Regions from separate parts of the Stenotrophomonas sp. PD6 genome, predicted to be linked through region 2. Evidence: riboswitches for the same ligand, from Rfam matches in the RefSeq annotation. Region 2 holds a riboswitch; the other holds the start of a gene.
What was found. A riboswitch is a leader RNA that binds a small molecule or an ion and turns the genes downstream of it on or off. The one in region 2 is predicted to bind glycine.

Region 1 (9,523 bases), on a different contig from region 2:
TATGGCGATTTTTTGACCAACCTAGGCTACGCTGCGGAATGCCCTGACAAACAGCTCGGACTTCGGCACTGGCACACAGACTTATCCACAGAAGATGTGGATAAGAGTGAATCTCCCCTGCCCTCAGATATTTAGCCGGTATTTAGGTTCCACGAAGGCGCCCGGCGATAGGTCCTGTGTGCTGAACACGGGGGTGCCCGACCGCTACACTGGGGCGATGTTGCCGCCTGATCCAGCCCCCCCGCTGACCCTGGAAAGCGCCCCGGTCCCGCTCCCGGACGCGGCCAGCCTGCAGGTCGCCCTGCCCTTGCCGCTGCCGCAGTGGTTCGATTACGCCGCTCCGCCCGGCGAGCCGCCGCATGCCGGCATGGTCGGCCGCCGGGTACGGGTGCCGTTCGGCTCGCGCGAGCTCGTCGGGATCGTGGCCGGCATCGGCACCGTCGCCGACGGCAACACCCTGCGCGCCGCGCTGGCGTGGCTGGACGAGGCACCGCTGCTGGGCGGGGAACTGTGGCGGTCGCTGCAGTGGCTGGCGCGTTATACCCATGCGCCGCTGGGCGAGGTGGTCAGCACCGCCCTGCCCGGCCCCCTGCGCCGCGGCGACCCGGTGGCCGACACCCATCGGTGGGGCTGGCAGCTGACCGCCGCCGGACGCGACCAGCGTGACCGCCTGCGTGCGGGCACCCGGCCGCAGCGCTTTGCCGGACTGCTGGCCGACGGCGCGGTGGACGAAGACCGCCTGGACGAGACGATGGAAGACTGGCGCGGGGCCGCCCGGGCGCTGGCCAAGCGCGGGCTGGTCGAGCGCATCGCACTGGAATACAACGCCGCGGTGCCCGGCATCCGCCCCGGTCCCACGCCCAACCCCGAACAGTCGGCCGCCATCGCGGCGATCACCGCCACGCCGGCCTTCGGTGCGTTCCTGCTCGATGGCGTGACCGGCAGCGGCAAGACCGAGGTGTACCTGCAGGCCATCGTGGCCTGCCTGGCGCGCGGCCGGCAGGCGCTGGTGCTGGTGCCGGAGATCGGGCTCACCCCGCAGACGCTGGCGCGCTTCCGCACCCGCCTGCGCATTCCGGTGCACGTGCTGCATTCGGGCCTCAACGACAACGAACGTGCCCGGGTCTGGGCCGCCGCCGCACGCGGCGAGGCGCAGGTCATCGTCGGCACCCGTTCGGCGGTGTTCACTCCCTTGCCCAACGCCGGGCTGATCGTGATCGATGAGGAACACGACGGCAGCTACAAACAGCAGGACGGCATCCGCTACCACGCACGCGACTTCGCCCTGGTGCGGGCCAAGGCACTGGATGTGCCGGTGGTGCTGGGCAGCGCCACGCCCTCGCTGGAGTCGCTGCACAACGCGCGCGCGGGCCGCTACACCCACCTGCGCCTGAAGCAGCGCGCGGGCGAGGCGCGGCCGCCGCGCGTGCGCGTGCTGGACGTGCGCAAGCGCCCGCTGAAGGACGGCTTGTCGCCCGAAGTCATGGAAGGCATCGGCCAGCACCTGCAGGCCGGCCACCAGGTGCTGGTGTTCAAGAACCGCCGCGGCTATGCGCCGGTACTGCTGTGCCACGACTGCGGCTGGACCGCCCCCTGCAAGCGCTGCGATGCACCGATGACCGTGCACGCCGGCGGCCGGCGCCTGCAATGCCACCACTGCGGCGCGCGTCAGCCGGCGCCCATGGCCTGCCCGGACTGCGCCAGCCTGGCGCTGCAGCCGCAGGGTATCGGCACCGAACGCCTCGAAGAGCGCCTGGTCGAAGCCTTCGCCGACTACCCGGTGATCCGTATCGACCGCGGCACCACCCAGCGCCGCGATGCGCTGGAAACCCAGCTGGCCACGCTCGGCGAGCGCGCCGGCATCCTGGTGGGCACCCAGATCCTGGCCAAGGGGCACGACCTGCCCAAGCTGACCCTGGTGGTGGTGGTCGGGATCGACGAAGGGCTGTTCTCGGCCGACTTCCGCGCCAGCGAGAAGCTGGCCCAGCAGCTGATCCAGGTGGCCGGCCGCGCCGGGCGCGCCACCGATGCGGGCGAAGTCTGGCTGCAGACCCATCATCCCGGCCACCCGCTGCTGGAAACCCTGGTCAACGGGGGCTACCACGCCTTTGCCGACGCCGAACTGCAGCAGCGCGAGGCCGCCGGCTTCCCACCGTTCGCGCACCTGGCGCTACTGCGTGCCGAAGCCCAGCAGGTGGAGCAGGCCAACGCGATGCTGACCGCCGTGCGCGAACTGATCGTGGACGACGTGGCGGTGGAACGCTACGGCCCGATGCCGGCGCCCATGCCGCGTCGCGCGGGCTACCAGCGCACGCAGCTGCTGCTGTCGGCGCCGTCGCGGCGACCCCTGCACGCGGTGCTGGACCTGATCACCCCGCAGATCCATGGGTTGCCGCAGGCGCGCAAGGTGCGCTGGTCGCTGGATGTGGATCCGACGGATCTTTATTGAAGCGTTCGCCTCAATAAAGATCCGTCGGGCGCGCATTCCACCTCAACCCCGCGCCTGTGGCGCGCCCCTTCAACACGAAGGGGGCTCCTCGTCTGACGGAATGGCGGTGTCAGGTCAGCGGCGTCATGACCGCTTTGACGTATGCCGGGCGCTGCTGCAGGCGCTGGTACCACGCCTCAAGATTCGGCAACGCCGGGCGCTGGATCGGCAGTTCGAACCAGGCATACACCAGCGCGCCGAGCGGGATGTCACCCATCGCGAACTGCTCGCCCGACAACCACGGTTGTTGCGCCAAGGTGGCGTCCGCCATGCCCAGCAGCTCGCCGGCACGGCTGATCGCGGCATTGATGCGGGTCTCGTCGCGGTTGGCCGGCGCGGTGCGCATGATGCCCCAGATCAGTTCGCTGTACAGCGGCGCCATCCGCGAGGTGCTCCAGTCCATCCACTTCTCGGCCTGGGCACGCGCCACCACGTCTTCGGGGTACAGCGACCCCAGCGCGTAACGCGCGGCGAGGTAACGCACGATGGTGTTGGATTCCCACAGCGGCAGGCCGTGGTCTTCGATCACCGGCACCAGACCATTGGGGTTCATCGCCACGTACTCCGGCGACTGCGTCCCGCCGAACGGGCCGCCTACTTCGATGGACTCGTACGGCAGGCCGATTTCCTCCGCGCACCACAGCACCTTGCGCACGTTGCTGGAATTGCGCCGGCCCCAGATCTTCAGCATGTTGGTTTTCCCGATGTCTGACAACGGCGATTACGATACGCCTTTGCTGTGTTTTTTTACCGCGCCTTTTTTGGCAGGGCGCGTACGTAGGTGGACTTGCCGTCCTTCTTCATCTCGAACAGACCGGTGGCGGCCAGCAGTTCGCTGAGTTTGCTGTAGCCATAGTTGCGCGAGTCGAACGAGGCCTGGTTGCCGATCTGGCTGCCGACCGGGCCCAGGTGCGACCAGCCGTCCTCACCTTCGGCCGAGGTCACCGCGCGGCGCAGCATCTGCACCAGGCGCGTGTCGCTGCGCAGCTCCGGTCCGGTCTTGCGCGGGCGGGTTTCCTCGCTGTCCTGCTCCACCTCCGGATCGGTGGCGTGGCCCCGGCCCAATGCCTCGAGATAGGTGAATTTCGAACAGGCGTTGACGAACGGCTCGGGGGTTTTCTTCTCGCCGAACCCGTACACCTTCACCCCATCGGTCAGCAGCCGCATCACCAGCGGCGTGAAGTCCGCATCGCTGGAGACGATGGCGAAACCATCCAGGTTGCGCGCGTACAGCATGTCCATCGCATCGATGACCATCGCCATGTCCGACGCGTTCTTGCCACGGCTGTAGGCGAACTGCTGGATCGGGCGGATGGCGTATTCGTGCAGCACGCCTTCCCAGCCTTTCAGCCGCGGGCTTTTCCAGTTGCCGTAGGCGCGGCGCACATTGGCCACGCCATAGCGTGCCACTTCGGCCAGCACCACGTCGATCTTCGACGAGGGCGCGTTGTCGGCATCGATCAGCAACGCGATGCGCTTTTCCGGTTCGTTCATCTCAGCCTCCAGAGCGGTTGCGGGCCGCCGCCGTGCGAGCGCGACGGCTGCTGAACCCAGTATCTGTCATCCACGTGAACATCGTGCTTCACGTGCGACGATACGTCGCGTCGACCCTGTCCGGAGTCCCTGCATGACCCGCGATCCCCTGCCCCACCTGGTCATCATCGGTGGCGGTTTTGCCGGCCTATGGGCCACCCGCGCACTGGCCAGCGCGCGCGTCCGTATCACCCTGGTGGACCGTCGCAACCACCATCTGTTCCAGCCCCTGCTCTATCAGGTCGCCACTGCCGGCCTGTCCGCGCCCGACATCGCCGCGCCGCTGCGGCACATCCTCGGCCACCAGCGCAACGTGGAAGTGCGGCTGGGCGAAGTCACCGCCATCGACAAGCATGCCCGCCAGATCACGCTGGCCGACGGCAATCAGCTGGGCTATGACACCCTGATGCTGTGCACCGGCGCCACCCACGCCTATTTCGGTCACGACGAATGGGCGGCCGATGCGCCCGGTCTGAAGACACTGGACGATGCGATCGCGCTGCGCCGCAAACTGCTGCTGGCCTTCGAGCGCGCCGAGGCTGAACCCGATCCGGTCCGCAAGGCCGCCTGGCTCAGCTTCGCCGTGGTTGGCGGCGGCCCCACCGGGGTGGAGCTGGCCGGCACCCTGGCGGAAATCGCCCGCCACACGCTGCGCAACGAGTTCCGCCATATCGACCCGGCCACGGCCAAGGTGCGCTTGGTTGAAGCCGGCCCACGGGTGTTGTCCAGCTTCCCCGAGGTGCTGTCACTGAAGGCGCGCCGCCAGTTGGAGAAGCTCGGCGTGGAAGTCCTTACCGGAACGCCGGTGAGCAACATCAACGGCAACGGCTTCCAGCTGGGCGAACAGTTCATCGACGCACGCACGGTGGTGTGGGCCGCCGGCGTGGCCGCCTCACCGCTCGCGCGCACGCTGGAGGTGCCGCTGGACCGCGCCGGGCGCGTGCCGGTGCAGCCCGACCTGACGATTGAAGGCCATCCCGAGATCTTCGTGGCCGGCGACCTGGCCGCGCTGAGCCAGGCCAACGGCAAGCCCGTACCGGGCGTGGCGCCGGCCGCCAAGCAGATGGGCAAGCACGTCGCCGCGACCGTGCGCGCGCGGCTGGACGGCAAACCGGCACCGGGCGCGTTCACGTACCAGGACTTCGGCAACCTCGCCACCATTGGCCGCATGGCGGCCATCGTCCACCTTGGGCGGTTGCAGCTGTCCGGCGTGCTGGCCTGGTGGTTCTGGCTGGCCGCACACGTGTTCTTCCTGATCGGCTTCCGCAACCGCATCGTGGTGCTGCTCAACTGGGCGGTGGCGTACTGGAGCTACCAGCGCAGCGCGCGGATCATCTTTGGCGATGACCAGGAGGACCGGCGGGTACGCGGCAACGAAGAACGCTGATTCGTAGAGCGACGCCATGCGTCGCTGTCGTTCAGATCACGCTGCAGCATTCACTCGCCCACGTCGGCGTCATTGCCACGCGCCAGATGCACGTCCCAGGTACACAGGTAATCCGGGTTGCTGATCGTCAGCGCTATCGAGCGCAAGGTGTAATCGCCCGGTGCGGCTGGCGTGTAGTGGTCCAGCGTGGGCGGCAGGAACAGTTCCTCGCCGTCCACCGCGCTGGCCAGCACCACGCCCTCGTCGTCGTTGATGCGCAGCACTTCGCCCGCGAACTGGCGATGCTCCAGCGCGTTGCCGTCGGCATCCAGGTAAGTGATGCCGGCAAGCACCGTCTTGCCCAGCATTGCCCGGGCCTTGTCGCTGTCGTTGAGGGTCATGGCATGCCGACCGGGGCTCAGTCCTGCACCATGCAGCCCCAGCCGTCGATGCGGCCCTCGAATTTGGCCGCCTCCGATTCCAGCAACGCTTCGAACCCGGCAACGTTGTCGTGGGTCGGCACCATCAGCGGATGCACCAGCACCTGCCAGGGGAAGTCGTCGTTGCCTTCGTAGGCAGAGAGCGACACCTTCTGTTCGTTGCGGAGCAGGTGCACCGAGAAACGGATGGCGGCCTCTTCATCGGGGAAGATCACCGCGAAATCGACCTCCCGCGCGATGGAGAGGTCATCCCCGTCCTGCAGCATCTTCCACAGCACGTCGCCGTTCTCGTCTTCGGGGTACTGCGTGAGGTCGCGTGACATGGGTTTCCAGTGGCGGCAGGGGGACAACGCGATCTTCCCATGTCGCACCGCTCAGCAGTCAATTCCGGTGGGCAGCAGGAGCACCGCTACCGCTGCCGTGAGTGCACTGCCGAGCACGCTCACCCGGGCGGCTCCGCAATCGCCTGCAGCCAGGCGAGCTTGCGGTCGCGTGGCTGCCGCTTGAGTTCGCATTCGGCCTTCGACGCCGCTGAGCGATCCGGGTAGGCGCGCATGGCCAACACCCTCAGCGGCGGGTTTGCCCGCGTGTAGCGCGCGCCCTTGCCGGCCAGGTGGGCCTGGAAGCGGGCGTCCACGTCGTTGCTGATGCCGGCGTAGTAGCTGCCGTTGCGGCATTCCAGCAGGTAGACGTACCAGGGGGCGGGTTCAGCGGGCATACCGGGATTATCCACCTCCATGGCGGCGCTGGCTGCTAGAATCCGCCCCGGATGCAGGAGAGAGGCGCCGCGCTGGCGCCCGCCGAAGGCGCAGGCTCCCATAATCGCTCAGGCCGGTGGCTCGATACGCCACCAACCATGCATCCAACACGCCGATCTGGAGAGAGGTCTTCAATGACCCGCCGAAGGGGCACGTGGCCTGGCCACTGAACTCTCAGGCAAAAGGACAGCGGGAGCGGCAACGGAATCCCACCCTGCGACAGTGCTACGGCGCTGGCGTGGCCCGTGCGCGTTCCGTCCCCGCCTGTGCCGTACCCGGAGCCGCCCATGCTGCTGTCACTGATCTACCTCATCGCCATTTCCGCCGAAGCCATGACCGGGGCGCTGTCCGCCGGGCGGCGGCGCATGGACCTGTTCGGCGTGGTGATCATCGCCTGCGTCACCGCCCTGGGCGGCGGTTCACTGCGCGACATCGTGCTCGGCCATTACCCGCTGGGCTGGGTGAAGCACCCGGAGTACCTGGGCTTCACCATCTGCGCCGCCCTGATCGCCACCTGGATCGCGCGCTGGATGCACCACTTCCGCCGCACCTTCCTGGTGCTGGATGGTCTGGGACTGATCGCCTTCACGCTGATCGGCTGCGCGGTCGCGCGCGACGGCGGGCATTCGGTGCCGATCGTGCTGATCGCCGGCATGCTTACCGGTGCGTTCGGCGGCGTGCTGCGCGACGTGCTGTGCAACGAAGTGCCGCTGATTTTCCAGAAGGAACTCTATGCAGTGATCACCCTGCTGACCGGCGCGGCCTGGCTGGGCCTGCTGGAACTGGGTGTCTCGCTCAACGCCGCCACCCTGTGGTGCCTGGGCGGCGGCTTCGCGTTCCGGCTGCTGGCGATCCACTTCAAGTGGGAGATGCCAAAGTTCGTGTACCGCGACGAGGTGCATTGAGAATCAATGCGCCTTGTCGCGATACACGAACGGTAGCACCGGACTGTTAGTCCGGTGACCTTCTCATGTGGCGTGTGGCTTCGTCCGTGCTCAGCGGTCCCAAGGCGCCTTGTAGCTCAGCAGGCGACAGATGGCCGCATTGTCTTCGAGGGATGCACCAAGTGCAGCGTTGAAGCGCCGCAGGTTATCAGTGCTCAGCACGAACTGGGTCTGATCCGCGTGTCGGTCGGGCGCGCCTCTTTTTGCAGGCACGCGGATCGCCAAGACGTTGCTGGTCGTGCCCGCGGGACGATCTGACAACCACTCTTCATTTGTGTTCATCGCAGACACACTCCGTCAAGAACTCAAGGCAGGCCGACAGTGTGCGTGACAGCGGAAAATCCAACCAATTGATTTTATTGGCAGAACCGGCATTTTCAGTAGGTGCGGTGTCGTGTAGCGGGGCAGAGCCCCGCTCTACGGCGGCCTGGGGTCAGGCTGCTTCGCTCAGCCGGCGCGCGCGACGCGCACGTACTGCCTGGGCCAGCGATTCGAGCACGGCCAGCGAGCTGTCCCAGCCGATGCAGCCGTCGGTGATGCTCTGGCCGTAGACCAGCGGTTCGCCCTCGACCAGGTCCTGGCGGCCGGCCACCAGATGGCTTTCCACCATGACACCCACGATGCGGTCCTCGCCCGCCGCCAGCTGCGCGTTGATATCGGCGATTACCTTGGGCTGGTTCTCGGGATTCTTGCTGCTGTTGGCATGGCTGGCATCGATCATCAGCCGCGCCGGCAACTGCGCCTTGGCCAGGGTCTGGCTGGCGGCATCCACACTGGCCGCGTCGAAGTTGGGCACCTTGCCGCCGCGCAGGATCACGTGGCAGTCCGGGTTGCCGGCGGTGGCCACAATGGCGGTGTCGCCCTGCTTGGTCACCGACAGGAAGTGATGCGGGTTGGAGGCCGCGCCCACCGCATCGGCGGCGATCTTGATGTTGCCGTCGGTGCCGTTCTTGAAGCCTACCGGGCACGATAGCCCGGAGGCCAGTTCGCGGTGCACCTGGCTTTCGGTGGTGCGCGCACCGATCGCGCCCCAGGCCACCAGGTCGGCGATGTACTGCGGCGAGATCACGTCGAGGAATTCCACACCGGCCGGCAGTCCAAGCTTGTTGATGTCGCGCAGCAGGCCGCGCGCAACGCGCAGGCCCTTGTTGATCTGGAAGCTGCCATCCAGGTCCGGATCGTTGATCAGGCCCTTCCAGCCCACGGTGGTGCGCGGCTTCTCGAAGTACACGCGCATGACGATTTCCAGCTCGTCGGCGTAGGCGTCACGCAGCGGCTTGAGCCGCTGTGCGTATTCGATGGCGGCCACCGGGTCGTGGATCGAGCACGGGCCGATCACCACGGCCAGGCGGTCGTCGCGGCCGTGCAGAATCTCGTGCAGGGCGGCGCGCGAGGCGCTTACCGTGGCAGACGCTTCATCGTCGCAGGGCAGCAGGGTCAGCAGCTGCGCCGGCGGCGTGAGCGGCTCGATTTTTCGGATGCGAAGGTCGTCGGTGTGGGGGGGCATGGGGGGTGTCTCCTGGAAGGTGGGGGTCCCCAGCGCGGCGGCAACAAAAAAGCCGCCAGGTGCGCTGGCGGCTTTCGGGAATGCGTCTGAAGTTTCTTCAGGGTGAGCGCATGCCTTCCTCCGCCGGTGGCTTCGGAAAGTAATACCAAAAGTAGGAATTGGCGTGGCGTGCGTTCATTGAGGCGTATTGATATCACAGGGGTTTGGGGCTGCCAACTGTTTCATTCGCAACTGCGGGGTGGCATTCACCCACCACCGGACGCCATTGGGCGGCATGACTTTCGGCGCTGGTGAGCGCACATGCGGCCGGTAGGATGCGGGGCGAGTCCTGGAGGAGTGCCGTGCATGCGCCCGTTCGTCCTGATGCTCTCCCTGTTGTTGCCTGCCTCGGCAGCGCTCGCTGCTGATTCACCTGCCGTGTTGCCTTCCGCATCTGCCGTCGAAGCAGAGATGCAGCGCCTGATGCGGGCCACCCACGCACAGGGTC
Region 2 (9,523 bases):
GCTCTCCAAGCTGGAGCGCACCTTCCGCAAGGTATTCCAGATGACCCCGCAGCAGGTGCTGACCCGCCTGCGCATCCAGATGGCGGTGCATCTGCTGCACGGCAGCGACACCATCGCCAGCATCGGCCAGGCCTGTGGCTTCACCGACCAGAGTGCGTTCACCCGCAAGTTCAAGGCCGAGGTCGGGATGTCGCCCCGGGCCTACCGGGCGCAGATCGGCGAGCGCGCAGAGGCCTGATTGCGGCGGGGCAGGGGAACCCCTATCCCGTCCGCCGGCCGGACAAGGTATGGTGTCGCACCTGTTGCCCGCCAATCGATTCCGATGCCCGCATCCCAGACTCCGGCCGCCGCTGCGGCCCCCGCAAATACCCGCCTCGGGCACGCGCTCAAACCCCGCCAGCTGATCATGATGGGCCTTGGCAGCGCCATTGGCGCCGGCCTGTTCCTCGGCTCCGGCGTGGGCGTGCAGGCCGCCGGCCCCGCCGTGCTGCTGTCCTATCTGGTCGCCGGCGCGCTGGTGATCATCGTCATGAATGCGCTCGGCGAGATGGCCGCCGCCAAGCCAAGCAGTGGTGCGTTTTCGGTGTACGCCGCCGACGCCATGGGCGCCACCGCCGGCGCCACGGTCGGGTGGCTGTGGTGGGTGCAGCTGGTGATCGTGATCGCCGCCGAAGCGGTCGGTGCGGCCGGCCTGCTGGCCACGGTATGGCCGGTCATCCCGGTGCCGATGGCGGCGCTGGCCTTCATGCTGTTCTTCACCGCGATCAACCTGCTCGGGGTGAAGAATTTCGGCGAATTCGAGTTCTGGTTCGCCATCCTCAAGGTCGCCGCCATCATCGGCTTCATCCTGATCGGTGCGGCGCTGCTGCTGGGTTGGCTGCCGAACGTGGCCTCGCCGGGGCTGAGCAACTTCACCGCGCACGGCGGCTTCGCGCCCAAGGGCCTGGCCGGGATCGGCGCGGCGCTGCTGGTGGTGATTTTCGCCTTCGGTGGCACCGAGATCGTCGCGGTTGCGGCGGCCGAGACCGAAGACCCGGAGCGCAGCATCGCCCGCGCCATCCGCACGGTGGCGTGGCGCATCCTGGTGTTCTACATCGGCTCGCTGAGCGTGATCATCGCGGTGGTGCCGTGGACCAGCGCCTCGCTGAGCTCGCCGTTCGCGGCGGTGCTGCAGGTGGCCAACATTCCGGGTGCGGCGACGGCGATCACCCTGATCGCGGTGATCGCGCTGCTGTCGGCGCTCAACGCCAACCTGTATGGCGCCTCGCGCATGATGTATTCGCTGGCGCGCCGCCGCGAAGCGCCGGCGGTGCTGGGCTGGACCGACCCGCGCCACGTGCCGATCATTGCGGTGCTGGCCAGCGTGCTGTTCGGTTTCGCCGCCACGATCATGGAGCTGATGTTCCCCAACAAGGTGCTGCCGGTGCTGCTCAACATCGTCGGCTCGACCTGCCTCCTGGTCTGGACGATCTCGCTGCTGTCGCAGTTGATCCTGCGCCACCGCGCCAACCGCGACCGCACCCGCCTGCCGTTCCGCATGGCCGGCTACCCGTACCTGACGGTGCTGGGCCTGGGCGTGCTGGCGCTGATCTTCGGCCTGCTGCTGTCCGAGGCGGAAACGCGCATCCAGTTCCTGTCGATGGCCGCCCTGACCGCCATCATCGCGATCACCAGCGAAATCACCCGCCGCGTGCGCCGCAACCGCGTCGCCGAATAGTCACGGCAACACGCCGCACCAACAAAAACGGCCCGCTTGCGCGGGCCGTTTCTGTTTCAGCAGGGCAGGAGGATCAGACCTCCACGCCCTCGTCTTCCTTGTATGCATCCACCGGGATGCAGGCGCACATCACGTTCTTGTCGCCGTAAACGTTGTCCACGCGTGCCACCGGCGGCCAGTACTTCTGCTGGCGCAGGCTGGCCAGCGGGAAGGCCGCCAGTTCGCGCGGGTAGGCATGCGCCCATTCGCTGGCCGACACCGCCGTGGCGGTGTGCGGGGCGTGCTTGAGCGGGTTGTCCTCGCGGTCCAGGCGGCCGTCTTCGATCGCGGCGATTTCCTCGCGGATCTGGATCATTGCGTTGATGAAGCGGTCCAGCTCGTGCAGGGATTCGCTCTCGGTCGGCTCCACCATCAGCGTGCCGGCGACCGGGAAGCTCAGGGTCGGGGCATGGAAGCCGAAGTCGATCAGGCGCTTGGCCACGTCTTCCGCGCCGATGCCGGAGGTCTTCTCCAGCGGGCGCACGTCCAGGATGCACTCGTGCGCCACCAGCCCGTTGCGGCCGGTGTAGAGCGTCTTGAAGTGCGGGGCCAGGCGCTTGGCGATGTAGTTGGCGTTGAGCAGGGCCACCTGGGTGGCCTTGCGCAGGCCGGCGGTGCCCATCAGCGTGATGTACATCCAGCTGATCGGCAGGATGGAGGCGCTGCCGAAGCTGGCAGCGCTGACCATGCCCACGTCACCTTCGCCGCCCAGCACCTTCGGGAGGAACGGAGCCAGGTGCGACTTGACCGCACACGGGCCCACGCCCGGGCCGCCGCCGCCGTGCGGAATGCAGAAGGTCTTGTGCAGGTTCAGGTGCGACACGTCCGAGCCCCACTTGCCGGGCTTGGCCACGCCGACCAGGGCGTTCATGTTGGCACCGTCGGTGTACACCTGGCCGCCGTGCTTGTGGATGATCTCGCAGATCTCGACCACTTCTTCCTCGAACACGCCATGCGTGGAGGGGTAGGTGATCATCAGCGCGGCCAGGCGGTCGCCGTACTTCTCGGCGTTGACGCGGATGTCTTCGACGTCGACGTTGCCGTTGGCGTCGGTCTTGGTCACCACCACCTTCATGCCGCACATCTGTGCCGAGGCCGGGTTGGTGCCGTGCGCCGAATCCGGAATCAGGCAGACGTCGCGATGGCCTTCGCCGCGCGAACGGTGGTAGGCGCGGATCGCCAGCAGGCCGGCGTACTCGCCCTGCGCGCCGGAATTCGGCTGCAGGCTCACCGCGTCATAGCCGGTGCACTCGACCAGCATCGCTTCCAGCCCGTCGATCAGTTCCTTGTAGCCGGTGGCCTGGTCGGCCGGGGCCAGCGGGTGGATGTTGGCGAACTCCGGCCAGGTCACCGGGATCATCTCGGCGGTGGCGTTGAGCTTCATGGTGCAGCTGCCCAGCGGGATCATGGTGCGATCCATCGCCAGGTCCTTGTCGGCCAGCGAGCGCAGGTAACGCAGCAGCTCGTGTTCGCTGTGGTGGGTGTTGAACACCGGGTGGGTCAGGAACGCGCTGGTGCGCACCAGGCCGGCCGGCAGGGCGTCGGCGGTGGCCGCGTCGAGCGCCTCCACGTCAACGCTCACGCCGAACAGCTGGCCCAGCGCGACGATGTCGGCGCGGGTGGCGGTTTCGTCCAGGCTGATGCCCACCGCTTCGCTGTCGATCGCGCGCAGGTTGATGCGGGCGGCGGCGGCCTTGGCGTGGATCGCCTTGGCGTCGATGTCCTTGACGTGCAGCGTGTCGAAGAAGTGCTCGCCAACGTTGACGCCGGCGCCACGCAGCGCGGCGGCCAGGATGGCGGCCAGGCGATGGGTGCGGCGCGCGATGCGGGTCAGGCCGTCCGGGCCGTGGTACACCGCGTACATCGAGGCCATCACCGCCAGCAGCACCTGCGCGGTGCAGATGTTGGAGGTCGCCTTCTCGCGGCGGATATGCTGCTCGCGGGTCTGCAGGGTCAGGCGGTAGGCGGCATTGCCCTGTGCGTCGACCGACACGCCGATCAGGCGGCCCGGCATGGAACGCTTGTAGGCGTCACGGCAGGCCATGAACGCGGCGTGCGGGCCGCCGAAACCGAACGGCACGCCGAAGCGCTGCGAGTTGCCGACCACGATGTCCGCGCCCCATTCGCCGGGGGCGGCGATCAGGGTCAGCGCCAGCAGGTCGGTGGCCACGGCCACCAGGCCGCCGCGCGCATGCACCGAGTCGGCCAGCGCCTTGTAGTCGCCCACATGGCCGAAGGTGTCCGGGTACTGCAGCAGCACGCCGTAGGCCTCGGCTTCCATCGCCTCGGCCGGGGTGCCCACGCGCAGCACGATGCCCATCGGCTCGGCGCGGGTGCGCAGCAGTTCCAGCGTCTGCGGGTGCACCGCGTCGTGCACGAAGAAGGTGTCGGACTTGCTCTTGGCCGAACGCTTGGCCAGGGTCATCGCTTCAGCGGCGGCGGTGGCTTCGTCCAGCAGCGAGGCGTTGGCGATCTCCATGCCGGTGAGGTCGGCGCACAGGGTCTGGAAGTTGATCAGCGCTTCCATGCGGCCCTGCGAGATCTCGGCCTGGTAGGGCGTGTACGCGGTGTACCACGCCGGGTTTTCCAGCACGTTGCGCAGGATGACGTTCGGGGTCAGGGTGCCGTAGTAGCCCTGGCCGATGAAGGTGCGGAACACCTGGTTCTTGTCGGCGATCGCGCGGATCTTTGCCAGCGCTTCCACTTCGGTCAGCGACTCGGGCAGCGCCAGCGGTGCGGGCGACTTGATCCCGGCCGGCACGATCGCGTCGGTCAGTGCGTCGAGCGAGGTGTGGCCCACCACGTCGAGCATCTGCGCGATTTCGGCGTCGTTGGGGCCGATGTGGCGTTCGACGAACGCGTGGCTGTGTTCAAGCTCGCGCAGGGAAGGGGTGTTCTGGGACATGGCTGGCATCTCGGAGAGTGGGCACGCACGGTCAGAAGACCTTGCGGCCTTCCTGGGTGCCCCTCTGTCCTTTTGCCTGAGAGTTTAAAAGCGCGCATCTGCGTGCTTCGTGCCCCTTCGGCGCCGGCAGTGGCCGGTCTCTCCAGAGTTTTGATGCGGGTGGTATCGGGCCTGAGCGATTACGGGCGTTGCGCCTTCGGCAGCGGGGGTCAAAACAACTCTCCGCTTCTCCCACCATGTAGCCCGGCGATTATAGCCCAGCGGCCCGCCCGCCAGCGGCCGTCCGCCACATGAACAGGCGGGCAGCACCGGTCGCTCACGGGCCTTCGGGCATGGTGCCAGGCAGGCGGACGGCCTATCATGGCCGGATCCTCGTATTCATCAGGCGCCACCCGTTCCGGGCCGGCGCCTTCCATGCGTTCGCGCATGGCTGTTGACGGAAGACCCGATGACGCCCGCCTCACCCTCGACCCGCCGCCTGGCCCTGCTGCTTGCCGGGCTGGCCATGTTCGGTCCGTTCTCGATCGACACCATTTTCCCGGCCTTCCTGCTGCTGGGCGAACGCATGCAGGTGGACCAGGTGGCGGTGCAGCAGACCGTCAGCGTCTACCTGTTGTTCTATGGCTTGATGAGCCTGGCGCATGGCCCGCTGTCGGATGCATTCGGGCGCCGCCGGGTGATCCTCGGCGGGCTGGTGCTGTTCATCGCCGCCTCCATCGGCTGCGCGCTGTCGCGCGATCTGACCACGTTGCTGGTGTTCCGCGCGCTGCAGGGCGTGACCGCCGGCGTGGGCGTGATCGTGGGCCGCGCGGTGATCCGCGACCTGTACCACGGTGCAGATGCGCAGCGGCTGATGAGCCAGGTCTCGATGATCTTCGGCATCGCCCCGGCCATCGCGCCGATCATCGGCGGCTGGATCCTGCTCGGCGGCGGCGATTGGCCGCTGATCTTCTGGTTCCTGGTCGTGTTCGCGGTGGTGCTTTTGCTGGCCACCGGCAAGTGGCTGCCCGAGACCCATCCGGTGGAGGCGCGGACGCCGCTGTCGGCCGGCGCGCTGCTGCGCAGCTACGTGCAGATGGGCACCAACCCGCGCCTGCTGCGGCTGGCGGCGGCGGGTGCATTCAATTTTTCCGGCATTTTCCTGTACATCGCCTCGGCGCCGGTGTTCGTGATGCAGCACCTGCGGCTGGGCGAGGGCGGTTTCGCCTGGCTGTTCATTCCCACCATCGGCGGCATGACCATGGGCTCGTTCCTGTCCGGGCGCATGGCCGGGCGGATCACGGCGCAGCGGCAGGTGGGCATCGGCTTCGCGTTGTGTGCGGCATCGGCGCTGGTCAATCTTGGCTACGTGCTGGCGGTGGGGCAGATCGCGCTGCCGTGGGCGGTGCTGCCGATCTTCATCGGCGGCGTGGGCATGGCGCTGATCTTCCCGATCCTGGCGCTGGCGGTGCTGGACATGTATCCGCACCAGCGCGGGCTGGCGTCGTCCATGCAGATGTTCATCCAGTTGATGATCAACACCGTCGTGGCCGGCGTGGTGTCGCCCCTGCTCAGCGCCCAGCCGCTGCACCTGGCGCTGGGCTACGCCGGTTTCTTCGCCATCGGCGCCAGTTTCTGGTTCTGGGAGCGGCGCTGCGAGCGCCGCCGCGAGGCGCTGGCAACCGCGGCCTGAACCCTGTGCACCCGGGGGCCGGCCATGGCTGGCCGGGCCCGGTGCGTTATCCTTTGACCTTTGATGCAGTCCGGAAGTCCCCCTGATGTCGACCACCTCCAAACTGCGCCGTGACCTGCGCAAGCGCCGCGAAGCCGAGGCGGCCAACCGCGAAAAAGCCCATGCCTCGCCGGTGGAGCCGCATGCCGAACTGCGCGATCAGCAGCGCACGCTGCTGGCCGGCGTGGTCCGCCGCGATGGCGAATGGGTGCTGGGAATGGACGGCCGCATCGCAGGCCAGACCACCAGCGCCGCGCGCGTGCTGGCGCTGATCATGCAGGCCGCCGAGTTGCAGGAACGGCAGGGCACGCCGGTGCGCCTGGTGTATTCGGACGCGCTGAAAGACGCCGCGCACGCCGAAGCGAAGGCCGAGGGCAAGGATTTCGAGCAGTTCAAGGCGGAGCTGGCGGCGTCCCTGAAGCCGAAATCGTAACGGGCACGACGCGCGCATCGTAGAGCCACGCCATGCGTGGCTGCGCAATCCCAAAAAAAAACCGGCCCGAAGGCCGGTTTTTTCGTTTACGGCGCCTTCGGCGCCGCCGCCGTTGCCGCCGGCGCCTGCCAGCCGCACATCTGGCCCTGGTTCTGCTGCTTGAGCCATTCGTTGACCGGGGTGAAGTACTCGATCATCGGGCCGGCATCGAGCTTGTCGCCGCCGGTGATTTCCTTCAGCGTGGCCTGCCACGGCTGGCTGGCACCCTTGCTCAGCATCGCCCAGAACTTCTGGCCGGCTTCCTTGTTGCCGTAGAAGCTGCACTGGTGCAGCGGGCCCTTGTAGCCGGCCGCATCGCACAGGCCCTTGTAGAACTGGAACTGCAGGATGCGCGCCAGGAAGTAACGCGTGTACGGGGTGTTGCCCGGCACGTGGTACTTCGCGCCCGGATCGAAGAACTCCTCGCCGCGCGCCGAGGCCGGTGCCACGCCCTGGTACTTCGCCTTCAGGTCCCACCACGCCTTGTTGTACTGGTCCGGGGTGATCGAGCCATCGAACACGCCCCAGCGCCAGCGGTCGATCATCAGCCCGAACGGCAGGAACGACACGCCGCTCAGCGCCATGCGCATCTGCGCGTTGATGGTGGCCTCGCGGCTCTCCTGCGGCTTGTCCACCAGGCCGATCGAGTTGAGGTACTGCGGGGTCATCGCCAGCACGATGGTGTCGCCGATCGCCTCGTGGAAACCATCGTTGGCACCACCCTGGAACAACGGCGGCAGCGGGTTGTAGGCCAGGTCGTAATAGATGTGGCCGAGCTCGTGGTAGATGGTGGTGAAGTTCTCTTCGGTCGGCTTGATGCACATCTTGGTGCGCACATCGCCTTCCATGTTCATGTCCCACGCGCTGGCGTGGCAGACCACGTCGCGGTCGAGCGGCTTGATGAACTGGGTCTTGTCCCAGTACGACTTCGGCAGCGCCGGCATGCCCAGCGAGACGTAGAAGTCCTGCGCACGTTCGGTCATCTGCTTGGCGGTACGCAGCTCGGCCTCACGCTGCGCCTTGAACTGCGCTTCCACGTTGGCGTTGTTGCCGCCGGCCTTGGCCAGCGCGCCGCTCAGGTTGGTCTGGTACTGCTTTTCCAGCGCGGCGGTGATGTCCAGGCTGCCGGCGCCGGGGTAGGGTTCCAGCTGGTCCCACAGGTTGGACCAGTCCTGCTGCCACATGTTGCCCAGCAGGTGCGCGGCGATCAGGCCGCCTTCGGTCTCGGCCTTGTCCTTGCCATAGGTGGCATCCAGCTTGGTACGGGCGTAGCAGTGCAGCTGCTCGTACATCGGCTTGACCTGTTCCCACAGGCGGTCGGTTTCCGGGCCGATCTGCTCGGCCGGCATGTCGTAGCCGCTGCGCCACATCTGGCCGGCGTCGGCGAAGCCCATTTCCTTGGCGCCTTCGTTGACCAGGCCCACGAAGCGCTGGTAATCGGCGCGCATCGGCTTGGTGGTGCCGTGCCAGCCCTGCCAGGCGTCGAGCTGCTTGTCGTAGTCGCGGCTGCGCGCGAGCACCTGTTCCAGGTCGCCCAGCTGGCGGCAGCTGGCCGGGTTGGCGTCGTCGGTGCAGTACTTGCCCGAGCCGTAGGCGCCCTCCATGCGGCTGGCGATGCGGGTCAGCTCGCTGAGCTTGGCCGGGTCGCGCGGTGCCGGCATGGCCGTCATCAGCTTGAGCAGGTGGATCTGGCGCTTGGTGTCTTCGGTCATCGGCTGGCCGTCGTACTTGCCGGCCTGGGCGATCCAGCCATTGAGGATGGTCAGCCAGCGTTCGTTGGCCTTGGCCGCCACCCGCTCGGAATCGTCATTGATGTAGGTCGAGGACAGCCACTGGGCCGAGGTCATTTCCGGGTACAGGGCCTTGTACTCGGCATTGACGCGGGCGATGAACTGGTCCGCGGTTTCGGTCGGTGCGGCGGTGCCTGCGGCCGGTGCAGCGGCCGGGGACGGTTCCTTCTGGCAGGCCGCCAGCGTCAGTGCGGCAGCACCGACAGCCAGGGCCAGCAGGAGCGGGCGGTGGTTCACGGGGACATCCTTGGGTGGTGACAGACCCGGCGAAGGCTAGAGGGGCGCTCGCGACACCGCAAGGGGGAGGGGCAAATGCAGCCACGCCCCTCGCTTGGGAGCGAAGCGCGTGGCTGTGCAACAGAGGGCGTATCAGCCGGTCGCGATCAGTTCGAATCCGGTCACCCACAGGTCCCGTCGGTCGAACTGCTCCGGGGGATTCCTGGGGCTTCCAAAGGTGAAATATGCGTAGAGCAAGGGGCCCGGGAAGGCACGTGTGAAGGAACTTTCGAACCGCATCATTCCACCCTCAGCGGCAGACGTGACGACGCTTCTGTACGTTTCCGTTGCCCCCTGCAGGGTTGTCATGGTGTTGAAAAGGGTCAACGTGTGCCGGGGATCGGTCGTCTGCAGGTCTGCCCCATGTGCAGCGATCCACTCATCTGGATCGCCGTTCCCTGTGACGTGCAGCGTGCGTCCGGGGGGAGCGGCGGTCACACTGTCACTCTCCCGGAGCGGCTCGATTGCCGCCTTTGCCGTCAGCCTCAGCGTGAAGTCCATGGCGTCCCGGAACCCATCCACGACCTCGATCTCCTGCGAGATATGCATCGCGGGCTTGAGTCGCACGGCATACCCTTCCTTGTAGCGCACGAAGACAAGCTCGCTGACATCG

Region 1: another riboswitch for glycine. It lies ahead of ACOZHM_RS20535 (trimeric intracellular cation channel family protein); the one in region 2 lies ahead of gcvP (aminomethyl-transferring glycine dehydrogenase).

Annotation. Positions count from the first base shown of each region.
Region 1 is NZ_JBLZQD010000031.1:5,453-14,975, reverse strand. Features, by position in the region: gene ACOZHM_RS20570 (primosomal protein N') at 218-2,449, shown strand; gene ACOZHM_RS20565 (glutathione S-transferase family protein) at 2,559-3,179, opposite strand; gene ACOZHM_RS20560 (NYN domain-containing protein) at 3,236-3,982, opposite strand; gene ACOZHM_RS20555 (NAD(P)/FAD-dependent oxidoreductase) at 4,116-5,408, shown strand; gene ACOZHM_RS20550 (hypothetical protein) at 5,459-5,788, opposite strand; gene ACOZHM_RS20545 (ribonuclease E inhibitor RraB) at 5,806-6,150, opposite strand; gene ACOZHM_RS20540 (GIY-YIG nuclease family protein) at 6,270-6,566, opposite strand; glycine riboswitch at 6,590-6,672, shown strand; glycine riboswitch at 6,693-6,783, shown strand; gene ACOZHM_RS20535 (trimeric intracellular cation channel family protein) at 6,873-7,490, shown strand; gene ACOZHM_RS20530 (hypothetical protein) at 7,581-7,811, opposite strand; gene ACOZHM_RS20525 (3-deoxy-7-phosphoheptulonate synthase) at 7,963-9,036, opposite strand; gene ACOZHM_RS20520 (serine hydrolase domain-containing protein) at 9,382-9,523, shown strand, end outside.
Region 2 is NZ_JBLZQD010000007.1:17,747-27,269, reverse strand. Features, by position in the region: gene ACOZHM_RS11685 (PAS domain-containing protein) at 1-238, shown strand, start outside; gene ACOZHM_RS11680 (amino acid permease) at 323-1,717, shown strand; gene gcvP (aminomethyl-transferring glycine dehydrogenase) at 1,791-4,670, opposite strand; glycine riboswitch at 4,716-4,817, opposite strand; gene ACOZHM_RS11670 (multidrug effflux MFS transporter) at 5,110-6,333, shown strand; gene ACOZHM_RS11665 (hypothetical protein) at 6,419-6,805, shown strand; gene ACOZHM_RS11660 (M2 family metallopeptidase) at 6,892-8,871, opposite strand; gene ACOZHM_RS11655 (hypothetical protein) at 9,004-9,523, opposite strand, start outside.